DNA from 4 places in the Cobetia sp. D5 genome. Region 2 is predicted to be linked to each of the others. Evidence: predicted binding sites of a transcription regulator. Region 2 holds the regulator's gene; each other region holds the start of a gene.

Region 1 (3,110 bases), 1.4 Mb from region 2:
CGATGGCGCTGCGCCCGGGCAGATTGAAGATGGCGCGGAACGGGCGACGCACCAGGCTGCCGATGAATTCCATGAAGCCGAAGTCAACCAGCAGCGGCAGCAGAATGGCCGCGAAGAAGAAGAAGGTCAGCAGTACCGGCGCGAGATCATTGAGCATCACGCCGCCGGTGAAGGCTGCGGTGACCTGGGTTGGCCCCCACTGGAAGTAGGTCATCAGCGCGAAGATGGCGCCGAGGGCGCGCATGGCGAACCATACCGGCGAGACGTCGAACAGCTCGTGCGCCGCGCCCTGACGTGCCCAGGCGGGCTTGGCGAGCTTGACGAAGCCGGTGAGGATCACCGACAGACACAGCACCGCAACGGCGATGGCGGGCAAGGCGCTGCCGAGCGTGGCCTTGAGCCAATCGGCCATCAGGCCCATGCCGATGTTGATGGTGTCGCCGACACTGAACGGCACCAGAAAGAAGCTGACGCCGAGCAGTGACGGCACCAGGAATTTCATCAGCCCCTTGGCCGTCAGCGGCACGGGGCGGGTGGCGATGAGGTCTTTCTGCGCCTTCTGTGGCTTGGCGGTCTCAGGCTGTTCAGCACCTGAGCTAGAACTTGATACGGAACTTGAGACAGAGTCGGAAATAGCGCGGGGCGGCGTATGGTCCGCCGCGGAGTCGATGCTGGTTGTCATTCGGGTCACCTAGATCTTGTTGTAATGGTCAGGCTCTAGCCGAGCATTGTGTGATGCATCATGCCGTATCGTCTCGAGTGATTCTGTGTGCGCCGAGGGCGGGACGGGCCCCCGGCGCGGGTACAGCAGGACAGCGGGTCATTCGTGGATCGTTCGTGGATCAGTCGCGCTGTTGCACGCCCGGCAGTACGCAGAGCATTTCGTAGAGCAGGGTCGCGCCCATCAATGCGGTGTTGCCGCTGGTGTCGTAGGGCGGGGAGACTTCCATCAGGTCACCGCCGACGATGTTGAGGCCACGCGCGCCACGCACGATTTCCATGCCCTGCGGCATGGTCAGGCCGCCGGCTTCCACGGTGCCGGTGCCGGGGGCGACGGAGGGGTCCAGCCCATCGATGTCGAAGGTGATGTACACCGGGCGGTCGCCCATCATGTCGCGCACTTCGGCCATCAGCGGGGCGAGTGACTTGAACCAGCACATCTCGGCGGTCTCGACACGGAAGCCCTGCTGGCGGCACCAGTCGAAGTCATCGGCGGAGTAGCCGGTGCCACGCAGGCCGATCTGCACCACGCGATTGCTGTCGAGCAGGCCTTCTTCCTGGGCGCGGCGAATCGGCGTGCCGTGGGCGATGGGCTCACCGAACATGTGGTCGTTGACGTCGGCGTGGGCATCGATGTGGATCAGGCCGACCGGCCCGTGCTTCTTGGCGATGGCGCGCAGCACCGGCAGGGTGACGGTGTGGTCACCACCCAGGGTGAGCGGCACGCAATCGTGGCTGAGCACTTCATCGTAGAATTTCTCGATGATGTCCATGCTCTTGGGCAGGTGGAAGGTGTTGATCGGCACATCGCCGATGTCCGCCACCTGCAGGCTATCGAAGGGCGCGGCGCGGGTGGCCATGTTGTAGGGGCGCAGCATGCGCGATTCATCACGGATCTGGCGCGGACCGAGACGTGCGCCCGGACGGTTGGAGGTACCGATGTCCAGCGGAATGCCGATAAAGGCGGCGTCCAGGCCTTCCGCGGTTTCCTGAGCCGGCAGACGCATCATGGTGGCCGGGCCGCCGAAACGTGGCATGTCGTTGCCGCCCAGCGGCTGATTGAACTCGCTCATCTGTCTCTCCAGGGTCTTGAGTCGCTCGCGCTAACGTGACGGCGAGCGGGGTATTGTGATTGTTCGCCTGATCGCTCGGCCGGACGGTGTCATGAAAGCCAGCGATCTTCCTTGGCGCATACCCCAGCATTGCAGTAATCGTGCCAACTTTTAGTTGATTGATTTTATTGGGTTTTATTTGAGGGCAATGGCTGAGTGATTTATTTCTGGATCACTCGTGCGCCATTAATGATTCAAAAATGGATCACTGATTCATTTGTGGATCACATTCGGGCATCATCGAGAGTGTCTTCAAGCGCCGTGCGAGAAAGACCAGCTAGAAAGACCTGCTGGGAAGAACTGATAGAAAGAAGCGCTGGAAAGCCCGCCCGATTCACAGGCTCGACCATGAGGTGCCCGCCATGTCAGAGCTCGACCGTCAGATTCTCAAGACCATCATCGACACCGCTCATGATCACTACTTCGTGGTCAATGCGGATGGTCAGGTGATGGATGTCAGCCCCGGCGCCGCGGCGGTCTATGGCATGACCCGCGAGGAGTTGTGTGCCGCCAACGTGCATGAGCTGGAAGCCAGCGGCGTGCTCAAGCCCTCCATCAGCCTGGAGGTGCTGCGCACGGGGCGCACGCTGCAGATGATGCAGCTCACCGCCACCGGGCGGCGGGTGGTGGCGCAGGCGCATCCAGTGTTCGTTGCGGGCAAGCTCGAGTGCGTGGTCAGCCGCTCGATGGATCTCACCGATATCCAGCTATTGCAGCAGGAGTACGCGGTGCTCCAGCAGCGCTTCAGTGATCACCTGCGTCGTAACTCACGCGGCGGTGAGCTGGGCGGCGTCAATCAGGCCGAGGGCGTTCGGGCAACGGCGGGGGCAGGGCAAGCAGTCCACGACACTGAGCAATATGCACAGAGCCAGGCTGAACAGCGGCAACGTGAACAATCAGCACGAGAGCAGGCCGAGTGCGAAGACGCCGCGCTGGAGCTGGGCGAGCTGCAGGTCAGAAGCCCGGTGATGCGCGAGATAGCGCTGCTGCTCAAGCGGGTCGCGCCCACCAACGCCACGGTATTGATGCTGGGTGAATCCGGGGTCGGCAAGACGGCCTTCGCCCATCAACTGCATCGCTGGAGCCAACGCGCCGACGGCCCCTTCATCGAGGTGAACTGCGGCGCCATTCCCGAGAGCCTGTTCGAGTCCGAGATGTTCGGCTATCAGGCCGGTGCCTTCACCGGCGCGGGCAACCGTGGCAAGGCGGGCCTGATGGAGCAGGCCGAAGGCGGCACCCTGTTCCTCGATGAGATCGGTGAGCTGCCGCTGGCCACCC
Region 2 (3,110 bases):
GCGCGTCTCGAGAAAGGCGATGACACCTTCGAAGGCGGCTACGTGGAGTACTTCCTCGACAAGCGCCAGGTGAACGCCAACAACAGCAAGACGGCACAGCAGACCGAAGGCGGTCGCGTGCACATGACTCTGACGCCGCGCGGCGCCAATGCCAGCAAGGAAAACTGAGTCATGACTGCTACTCCGCGTACGCTGAGCGCTCGCCATCTGGCCAAGGCCTACAAGGGCCGCAAGGTGGTCAAGGACATCTCGCTGGAGATCCGCCAGGGCGACATCGTCGGCCTGCTGGGCCCCAACGGCGCCGGCAAGACGACCTCGTTCTACATGATCGTCGGGCTGGTGCGCGCCGATGCCGGCAACGTCTCCATCGATGACAAGGACCTCTCCGCTGCCGCCATGCATCAGCGCGCACGCGCCGGCATCGGCTATCTGCCGCAGGAGGCGTCGATCTTCCGCAAGCTGTCGGTGGCCGACAACATCATGGCGATCCTGGAGACCCGCAAGGACCTGGATCGCAATGGCCGCAAGGCACGCCTTGAAGAGTTACTCGAGGAATTCAGCATCACGCACATCCGCGCCAGCGCCGGCATGAGCCTGTCCGGCGGGGAGCGTCGTCGGGTCGAGATCGCCCGTGCACTGGCCACCGAGCCGGACTTCGTGCTGCTCGATGAGCCCTTCGCCGGCGTCGACCCCATCTCGGTGGGCGAGATCAAGAGCATCGTGCGCCAACTGCGCGATCGTGGCATCGGCGTGCTGATCACCGACCACAACGTGCGCGAGACACTCGATATCTGTGATACCGCCTATATCGTCGGCGATGGCCAGATCATCGCCCACGGTGATGCGGACTCCATCCTGGCCAACCAGCAGGTGCGCGACGTCTACCTGGGCCACGAGTTCACGCTCTAGGGTCAGCGGCTGCGCTGAGTCCACCGGAGGCGAAAGCTTCAAAAGCCGCTGCGTGATTTTATCGCGTAGCGGCTTTTTCATGTCTGACATCAGACGCATGCATGACGTCCATACCACCTTGGTGGAAACATGGCATGCAAGTTGCTTGAATATTCACGGCAACCACTTGTCAGTGCCCCGAGTCACGGTATAGCGTAGTAAGCACGTTCCTTTGCCGTGAATTGACTGACTCCATGAAACCCACCCTGCAACTCCGCCTCGGCACCTCGCTGACCATGACGCCGCAGCTCCAGCAAGCGATCCAGCTGCTGCAGCTGTCGACGCTCGACCTGCGTCAGGAGATTCAGCAAGCCCTCGAGTCCAACCCCATGTTGGAGCTCGACGAGGACTACGAGTCGCTGGATGTCGTCGAGACACAGGATTCGAGCGAGATCTCCACTGCCGACTCCTCGAGCGAGATTCCCGAGGAATACCCCCTCGACAGTGACTGGTCGGACCTCTACCAGGACCACGCCGGTAGCCTGACCAGCTCCGGCAGTGGCAGCGGGAGCGAAGAAGGGCCGGACTTCGATCGCAATACCAGTGTCGAGAGCCTGCAGGACCACCTGCGCTGGCAGCTGGCGATGACCGACCTCGATGGCCGTGAACGCCAGATGGCAGAGAGCCTGATCGATGCCGTCGACGGTGCCGGCTATCTGAGCCTGTCACTCGACGAACTGGTCGATGGCCTGCGCGGCCAGGGCCTGCCCGGCCTCAAGGCCTCCGAGCTCGAGCAGGTATTGCTGCGTCTGCAGCAGTTCGACCCGACCGGCGTCTTCGCTCGTGACCTGCGCGAATGCCTGCTGCTGCAACTGGCACTGCTGCCGGATGATCTGCCGCTGCTGGCGCAGGCGCGCCGCCTGGTACGTCAATTCCTCGAGGCACTGGGCAACGATGACCGCAAGCTGCTCAAGCGGCGCCTGAGCCTTGACGATGACGAGCTGGACCACGTCATCCGCCTGGTGCGCGCGCTCGATCCGCGTCCGGCATCCGCCTGGGGCGAGCCCGCCAGCGATTACGTGATCCCTGATCTGCTGGTGCGCCATACCCGCCACGGCTGGCAGGTCGAGCTCAACCCGGAAGCACTGCCCAAGCTGCGCATCCAGCCGGAATACGCCGCGCTGATCAAGCGTGCCGACAAGTCCGCCGACAACACCTTCCTCAAGGACAACCTGCAGGAAGCGCGCTGGCTGATGAAGAGCCTGTCATCGCGCAATGACACCCTGCTCAAGGTCGGCCGCGAGATCATGGCGCGTCAGATCGACTTCCTCGAGCAAGGCGAGGAAGGGATGAAGCCGCTGATTCTGGCCAACATCGCCGAAGTGGTCGAGATGCACGAATCGACCATCTCGCGGGTCACGACCCAGAAGTACATCCACACCCCGCGCGGCGTCTTCGAGCTCAAGTTCTTCTTCTCGAGCCAGGTCGGTGGCAGCGGCAGTGGCGACGCCCACTCAAGCACCGCCATTCGTGCCCGCATCCGCAAGCTGATCGCGGAAGAGCCGGCCCGCAAGCCTCTCTCCGACTCACGGCTGGTCGATCTGCTTGCCAGCGATGGCATCGAAGTCGCACGCCGTACCGTGGCCAAGTATCGCGAAGCGATGGGCATCCCCTCCTCCAGCGAGCGCAAGCGTCTGGCCTGACGCGTCACCTGCGGCTGCCATGCCCCCTGCTCTCACCTCTACAATGGCAGCCGCCGCCAACCTCAAGCGCTGGATTGTCCGCTCATCAGCCTCTGACTTCGCGGGCAGTGGTGCGCCTGTCGCGTGCCCTGTAATCCCGGCAACCACTCGTCAATTACCCGTCATGGCCCATGACGGCGCGCAGAATGATGGTAAAAAACCGCCTTTCCGGCAGCGTCATTTACCGTCAATCGCATGTTTTTAAAGTCACTTTTGCGCGTATTGCACCTGGATGACACCCGAAGAACCTCCCGGAACGCCGCTTGCTCCACGCAATCGAAGCGCCTGAAAGGCGACGTACATGCAGGCATTGGCGACGAAAACCCGCCTTCTTGCGCGTCTTTCACGCACCACCCACCAGACGTGCCCTTGAAGTCCACTCCGATACCCCTCACTGAGTTGAAGACAAGCACTGAGCCACGATGCAGCGCAGCGTTGATCTTTGCGCAAAGCTTGGGCATTGTCGGTACAGACGCTCAC
Region 3 (3,110 bases), 830 kb from region 2:
CTGACTGCATCCCCTGACCATCATCACGCTCGACTTCGATGCTACCGTTCTCAAGCTCACGAACAAGACAAGACGCGAACATGACTTCACGCACGGCTTTCAGCTCGCTGCGTGGCTTCGTAGTCTTGGCCAATCGAGACAACGAGATACTCTGCTTGCCCGCGCGCTCCGGCGACATCAGCGACCGGGCCTCTTCCACTGTGGCATCCAGCAACTTCTCGATCTGCATCTCTTCTGTATTGATACGCAGGATGATGATGCGCTCCACTTCATCCAACGAACGGGGATTGAAAGCAACATTGCCCCCACCGCCCATCATCGCAGTGGTTTTGACCGAGATTCGCTCACCGTCACCGCTTACCACGTCATAGCCGCGCTGATTCACCTCGGTCGCCATCTGACCATTGGTGATCAATGCAGCGTAAAGCTCACCAATGCGTCCGCAAAGATGACGTAGCTCAGTCGGCGGCACGCCCCAGTTCAGTTCTCGCTCGAACCAGGCCATTGCCTCACCCAAGGATTGGATGATCTGCATCTGTGAAAGTGCCATGATCAACTACTCATAGAAGGTTTACATATGCATAATGCATTTATATTACGGCCTTATACGCTCTTCAAAACGGACTGACTTGTTCATCACTTTCAGTTTTGCAAGAGAAATCTGAAACTGCCCGTTACTAGGTAATTTCTTTTCAGAAAACTGCTGCCAGACTAATGACCCAGGGCCATTATAGATTTCTTCAAAGCTACCATCGGGTAAAATCTTGATCACAATTGCATGCTCGGGCTCACTGCGAAATGCAACCGATTTCGCTTGTGTTGCCTTGATTTCGATCTTGGTACCGCACTTGGCGATAGCGTCATACCCTTTGTTGGAAGCAGTCAAAAGCTCTAGATCATATGCATTGGCAACTAGACACTCTCCTAGACTCCCTACCATATGGCCATCCGGAGTGAAATGTCGCCCGGGGAACATTTCTTCCAGCTCATTAACAATATTATATAAGTCGCCTACCAAGCTTTTGAGTTTATTTTTATCCACAATTTAGTCATCAATTATCCAAGGTAATCACATATTATCTTTACCATATTTTGAAAACAACCAATTGTGTATTAAAAATATCTCTGGATTTCTCTCTCACTGGTCACTGGATAGCACTCACTCTCGACTGACTTCACCAAGGTGCAAGAGACGGAGAAATTCATCAAATTGGTGCAGCGTACGCTTTCGATATGCATATCCATGCTGCATGAAATCTTATATAGCATTGTTTTATATGAAGAAATTCTCTCCGGCACACTTCCTGCTAGACATTCACCGAGGCACCGATAGGCATACAACAATCGAAAATCTACACCAATGGAGCGCTAGGGTTCCGGTGACTGGCTGATAGCCGTCACGACTGGTCCGAGAGCACTCGACCTCCAAGCTGGGGGTTACACGGCGGGACAAAAGCCCGGGAGACGCAAAGCCTGTAAAGGTCGGCGCCTCTCACTTTTTCCGCCGGAGATAACGACAATGACCCAGCTCACTCGCCTTTCCCAGTCCGCGACTTCCCCCTCGGATGCCAGCGCCCAGGTGTCATCCGCTGCTGTCTCATCTGCTTCATCCGCCGTTTCCCGAAACGCTTCCAGACGTGCTGCGCTGGCCGGCGCCCTGCTGCTTGGCGCATCGCTGAGCCCGCAGGCCATGGCGCAGGATTCCTTCAGCGTGTGCTGGTCGGTGTATGCCGGCTGGATGCCGTGGGAATACGCGGACACCCAGGGCATCGTCGACAAGTGGGCCAGGAAGTACGACATCAATATCGATGTGGTGCAGGTCAACGATTACGTCGAGTCCATCAATCAGTACACCTCCGGCAATGTCGATGGCTGCGCCATGACCAACATGGACGCCCTCACCCTCCCCGCCGCCAGCAGCGTCGATTCCACCGCGCTGATTCTGGGCGACTACTCCGATGGCAATGACGGCGTGATGGTCCGCGATGGCGATTCCATCGAGTCCCTGAAGGACCGCGAGGTCAATCTGGTGCAGTTCAGCGTCTCCCACTACCTGCTGGCACGCGCGCTGGACAGCGTCGGCATGAGCGAGCGCGATCTCACCACCACCAATACCGGCGATGCCGACATCGTGGCGCTGGCCAGCAACACCGACACCCAGGCGGTGGTGACCTGGAACCCGCAGCTGGCCACGCTCAAGGAGATGCCCGGCTACACCGAAGTCTTCAACTCCAGCGACATCCCCGGCGAGATTCTCGACCTGATGGTCGTCAATACCCAGACGCTGAAGGACAACCCGGACTTCGGCCACGCACTGGTCGGTGCCTGGTATGAGGTGATGGAGAAGATGAAGGCCGGTGACGAAGCCGCCCTCTCCCAGATGGCCGATGCCGCCGGCACCGACCTCGCCGGCTATCAGTCCCAGCTGGCCGCGACCCACATGTACTACACCCCCGCCGAGGCCGTGGCCGCCTTCAATGCGCCGAGTCTCAAGGACACCATGCAGCACATCGCCGACTTCAGCTTCGCGCAGGGCCTGTTGGGCGAAGGCGCCCCGGATGCCGGCTTCATCGGTATCGAGACCCCCGCCGGCGTCATCGGCAATGAAGGCAACGTGATGCTGCGCTTCGACCCGAGCTACACCGCCGCACTGGCCGACAGCCAGTAACGCCACGCGGTGGATGCCGCACACGCTCCGCGGGGCAGCCTGCCTCGCGGAACGTGAACCGACCGCCTCCCTCGACCGCACCCTCGTTCGCACCCGTGGAGCCCGCGCATGAAACGCCTGATCAATCTGACACCCTCCCGTGGTGGCCGCTGGCTGCTCGGTGGCCTGCCCTTCGCGCTGCTGGCCATCCTTTACATCGTGCAGTCCAACCAGCGACTGCTCGACAACCCGAATGACCGCCTGCTGCCGTCCTTCGCCGCCATGGGCGAGTCGTTCTCGCGACTGGCCACCGAGGTCAACGTGCGCACCGGCGATCTGCCGCTGTGGACCGACACCTTCGCCAGTCTCGAACGCCTGCTGGCCGGCGTGCTGATCAGTGCGCTGATCGGCCTGACCGTCGGCCTGCTCACCGGTGGCCTGCCGCTGCTGCGCGCCAAGCTGT
Region 4 (3,110 bases), 1.9 Mb from region 2:
CAGACGGCAGACAATACCCCGAGGCCTGAGCCACGCAGCGTGACGCGACAGGGCCAGCAGGCGCAGGCCTCGAGGGCATCTGCAAGGATGCCTGTGGCGAGGCATCAGGGCCGCGCGTCTTCCTCGCCCGGCAGGAAGCTGGGTTCCTGGGCGAGACGGTCAATCTCGGCGCGGAACTCATCAAGATCCTGGAAGCGACGATAGACCGAAGCGAAGCGGATATAGGCGACCTGATCCAGCCGCTTGAGCTGCTGCATGACCTCATCACCGATGCGCCGCGCCTCGATCTCACGTTCGCCGGTGGCACGCAGACGCTGACGAATGCGCTCCACCGCGGCCTCGATCAGCTCGGAGGAAACCGGGCGCTTTTCCAGCGCGCGCAGCATGCCGGCACGCAGCTTGTGCTCATCGAAGCTCTCACGCGAACCGTCGCCCTTGACCACGCGCGGCATGACCAGCTCCGCCGTTTCGTAGGTCGTGAAACGCTCACCGCAGGCCGCGCACTGGCGACGCCGCCGCACCTGGTCACCCTCGACCACCAGTCGGGAATCCGTGACCTTGGTTTCATGAGTTCCACAGAAGGGACAGTGCATGTTGGAGAGCCTGCTTGGGTGCGAGGTGGCTGCGGCCCCGCGCGAAGCACAGCGAGGAAGTGGCGCAGCGCAGCCGAATGACAGCGAATGGCGGGTATTGTAACCGTTAAGGCACCGCCACGGGAGCCTATGTCAGCCCCGACATGACTGAACTAGCCTTGAGGAGCGCCCAAGGGGCGACAGGAGTTTCCTGGATTGTCGCCCCGGGGGGGCGGACACCGCGGCGAAAGCGTCCATCAACCTGCCGGCAGGCTTGAAATCCCCGCCCGATAACCGAAAGATGACATCAGGGTGCAGCGCCTCACAAGGACGCTTGCCCGAGCCGTGAAATCCTTTCACGACTGGCGGCAGATGATCTCTGCCGCGAGATTGATCACGATGACGCAAGGAGCTGCGACATGGGAATCATTGCATGGATCATATTCGGTCTTATTGCCGGCATCATCGCCAAGGTGATCGTGCCCGGCAAGGACCCGGGTGGCATCATCGTCACCAGCATCATCGGCATCCTGGGTGCCGTTGTCGGTGGCTGGGTCGGCACCCTGATGGGCTTCGGTGAAGTGACGGGATTCAATCTGGCCAGCTTTGTCATTGCCGTGCTCGGCGCCGTCATTCTGCTGATTCTGTATCGCGTGCTGCGCAAGTAAAGCATGTCATGAAGCGCAGTGGCGTCAGCTGGCCGCAGGCCACATGACGCCAGACAGGACGGCCAGCCGGCACATGCAGGCTGGCCGTCCTGCCTTGCAGGCTTGACGAATCTGGCCCGAGGCGTGCATGACTCATGAGTAAAGGCGCCAGGCCGTCACCCACGGGCGCCGCTGAGCGATGCGCCATTCAGGGATTTCACCAAGCGACGGCCAGCCGACTTCATCTGATATGTGATTTCCAGTCTTGCCACCGGCCCCGCAGGATTGCACCGGCGGGCTTCCCGAAGATCACCCGCGACACGCTCTGCCATTGCGGCTCACGAGGCAGAGTCTGACCGCTTTTGCTGCCACGAGGATTGCCCATGTCCGATACGTCATCTCCCGATCACTCGACATCCACTGCCTCAGATCCTGCGCCGAGCGAGGGCAGCGCCAGGCCACGCGCCAGAGTCTCTCTCGCCAAACGTCTCTCGCAAGCTGATTTCCAGGCGCACGCCACACGCCTGCTCGCCGAGATCTACCCACAGCGTCATGAAGAAGTCCTCAGACGCCTGGAGACGGTGCTGGATTTCCATCGCACGCGCCTCAACCCCCGCGTACCGGAAGGCGAGCCGCTCTGGAGCGAGCGCGACCAGTGGCTGATCACCTACGGCGACAGCCTGCAGCAGGAAGGCGAGGCGCCACTGGCGACCCTGCACGACTTCCTCGCCAGCCGACTGGACGACAGCCTGTCCGGTGTCCACGTGCTGCCCTTCTTTCCGTGGAGCAGCGATGACGGCTTCAGCGTCATCCACTATCGCGAGGTCAATCCGGTCCTCGGCGACTGGCAGGACATCCGGCGCCTGAGTGAGCAGCGCGACCTGATGGCAGACCTGGTCATCAATCACTGCTCGCGCGAGTCACTGTGGTTCGCCGATTATCTGGCCGGCGTGCAGCCCGGCCGCGACTACTTCATCGAGATGGACCCCGACACCGATGTCTCCGAGGTCGTGCGCCCGCGTCCATCTGCCCTGCTCACGCCGGTGCATACCCGTCGTGGCCTGCGCCATCTTTGGGCAACCTTCTCGGATGACCAGATCGACCTGAACTTCGCCAATCCCGATGTGCTGCTCGAGTTCATCGGCATCCTGCTTTACTACCTCGAGCAGGGCGCGGGCATCATCCGCCTCGATGCGGTGGCATTCCTGTGGAAACGCCAGGGCACCTCCTGCATCCACCTGCCGGAGACACACGCCGTGGTGCGCCTGCTGCGCGCCATCGTCGACCATCTGGCGCCGGGCAGCCTGTTGATCACCGAAACCAACGTGCCCCACGCCGAGAACATGTCCTACTTCGGGCTCGATCGCCTGTCACAGCACGACCTCACCGCCATCGAGGGCAGCGCCCAGGCCGATGAAGCGCACCTGATCTATCAGTTCACGCTGCCGCCGCTGACGCTGCACACCCTGACCTCCGGCGATGCCAGCGCCCTGACCCAGTGGGCCACCAGCCTGCCGTCCCTGCCTTCCGGCTGCAGCTACTTCAACTTCACCGCCAGTCACGACGGTATCGGCGTTCGCGCCCTTGAGGGCCTGCTGCCCGACCACGAGCGCGACACCCTGGTGCGGCTGGTGCATGACTTCGGTGGCTACGTCAGCATGCGCGCCAACCCGGGCCGCGCCGACACCCCCTATGAGCTCAACATCAGCTACTTCGATGCGCTCAAGGGCACGCGGCGCGGCCAGGACCCGTGGCAGATCGAGCGCTTCATCGCCAGCCAGACCCTGATGCTGAGCCTGCAGGGCATCCCGGGGCTGTACATCCACTCGCTGACCGCGACTCCCAACCACCAGGAAGGCGTCGAGCGCGATGGCCATCTGCGCGCCATCAA

What was found. The regulator sigma-54, encoded in region 2, starts transcription at its own class of promoters, with help from an activator protein. The targets are predictions, from matches to a motif close to TGGCACNNNNNTTGCTNT.
Region 1: speB (agmatinase) is a predicted target of sigma-54. The motif match lies at 1,922-1,939, and genes of this name have one in related genera.
Region 3: U0O11_RS06890 (putative urea ABC transporter substrate-binding protein) is a predicted target of sigma-54. The motif match lies at 1,294-1,311, and genes of this name have one in related genera.
Region 4: U0O11_RS13080 (sugar phosphorylase) is a predicted target of sigma-54. The motif match lies at 1,353-1,370, and genes of this name have one in related genera.

Annotation. Positions count from the first base shown of each region.
Region 1 covers NZ_CP142020.1:2,253,249-2,256,358, reverse strand. The annotation lists gene U0O11_RS09405 (YjiH family protein) at 1-502, opposite strand, end outside; gene speB (agmatinase) at 843-1,793, opposite strand; gene U0O11_RS09395 (sigma-54 interaction domain-containing protein) at 2,195-3,110, shown strand, end outside.
Region 2 covers NZ_CP142020.1:812,171-815,280, reverse strand. The annotation lists gene lptA (lipopolysaccharide transport periplasmic protein LptA) at 1-168, shown strand, start outside; gene lptB (LPS export ABC transporter ATP-binding protein) at 172-909, shown strand; gene U0O11_RS03425 (RNA polymerase factor sigma-54) at 1,143-2,591, shown strand.
Region 3 covers NZ_CP142020.1:1,638,040-1,641,149, reverse strand. The annotation lists gene U0O11_RS06900 (DUF6998 domain-containing protein) at 1-550, opposite strand, end outside; gene U0O11_RS06895 (DUF6998 domain-containing protein) at 596-1,042, opposite strand; guanidine-I (ykkC/yxkD leader) riboswitch at 1,358-1,466, shown strand; gene U0O11_RS06890 (putative urea ABC transporter substrate-binding protein) at 1,520-2,668, shown strand; gene U0O11_RS06885 (ABC transporter permease) at 2,777-3,110, shown strand, end outside.
Region 4 covers NZ_CP142020.1:3,131,853-3,134,962, forward strand. The annotation lists gene nrdR (transcriptional regulator NrdR) at 105-593, opposite strand; gene U0O11_RS13075 (GlsB/YeaQ/YmgE family stress response membrane protein) at 992-1,240, shown strand; gene U0O11_RS13080 (sugar phosphorylase) at 1,603-3,110, shown strand, end outside.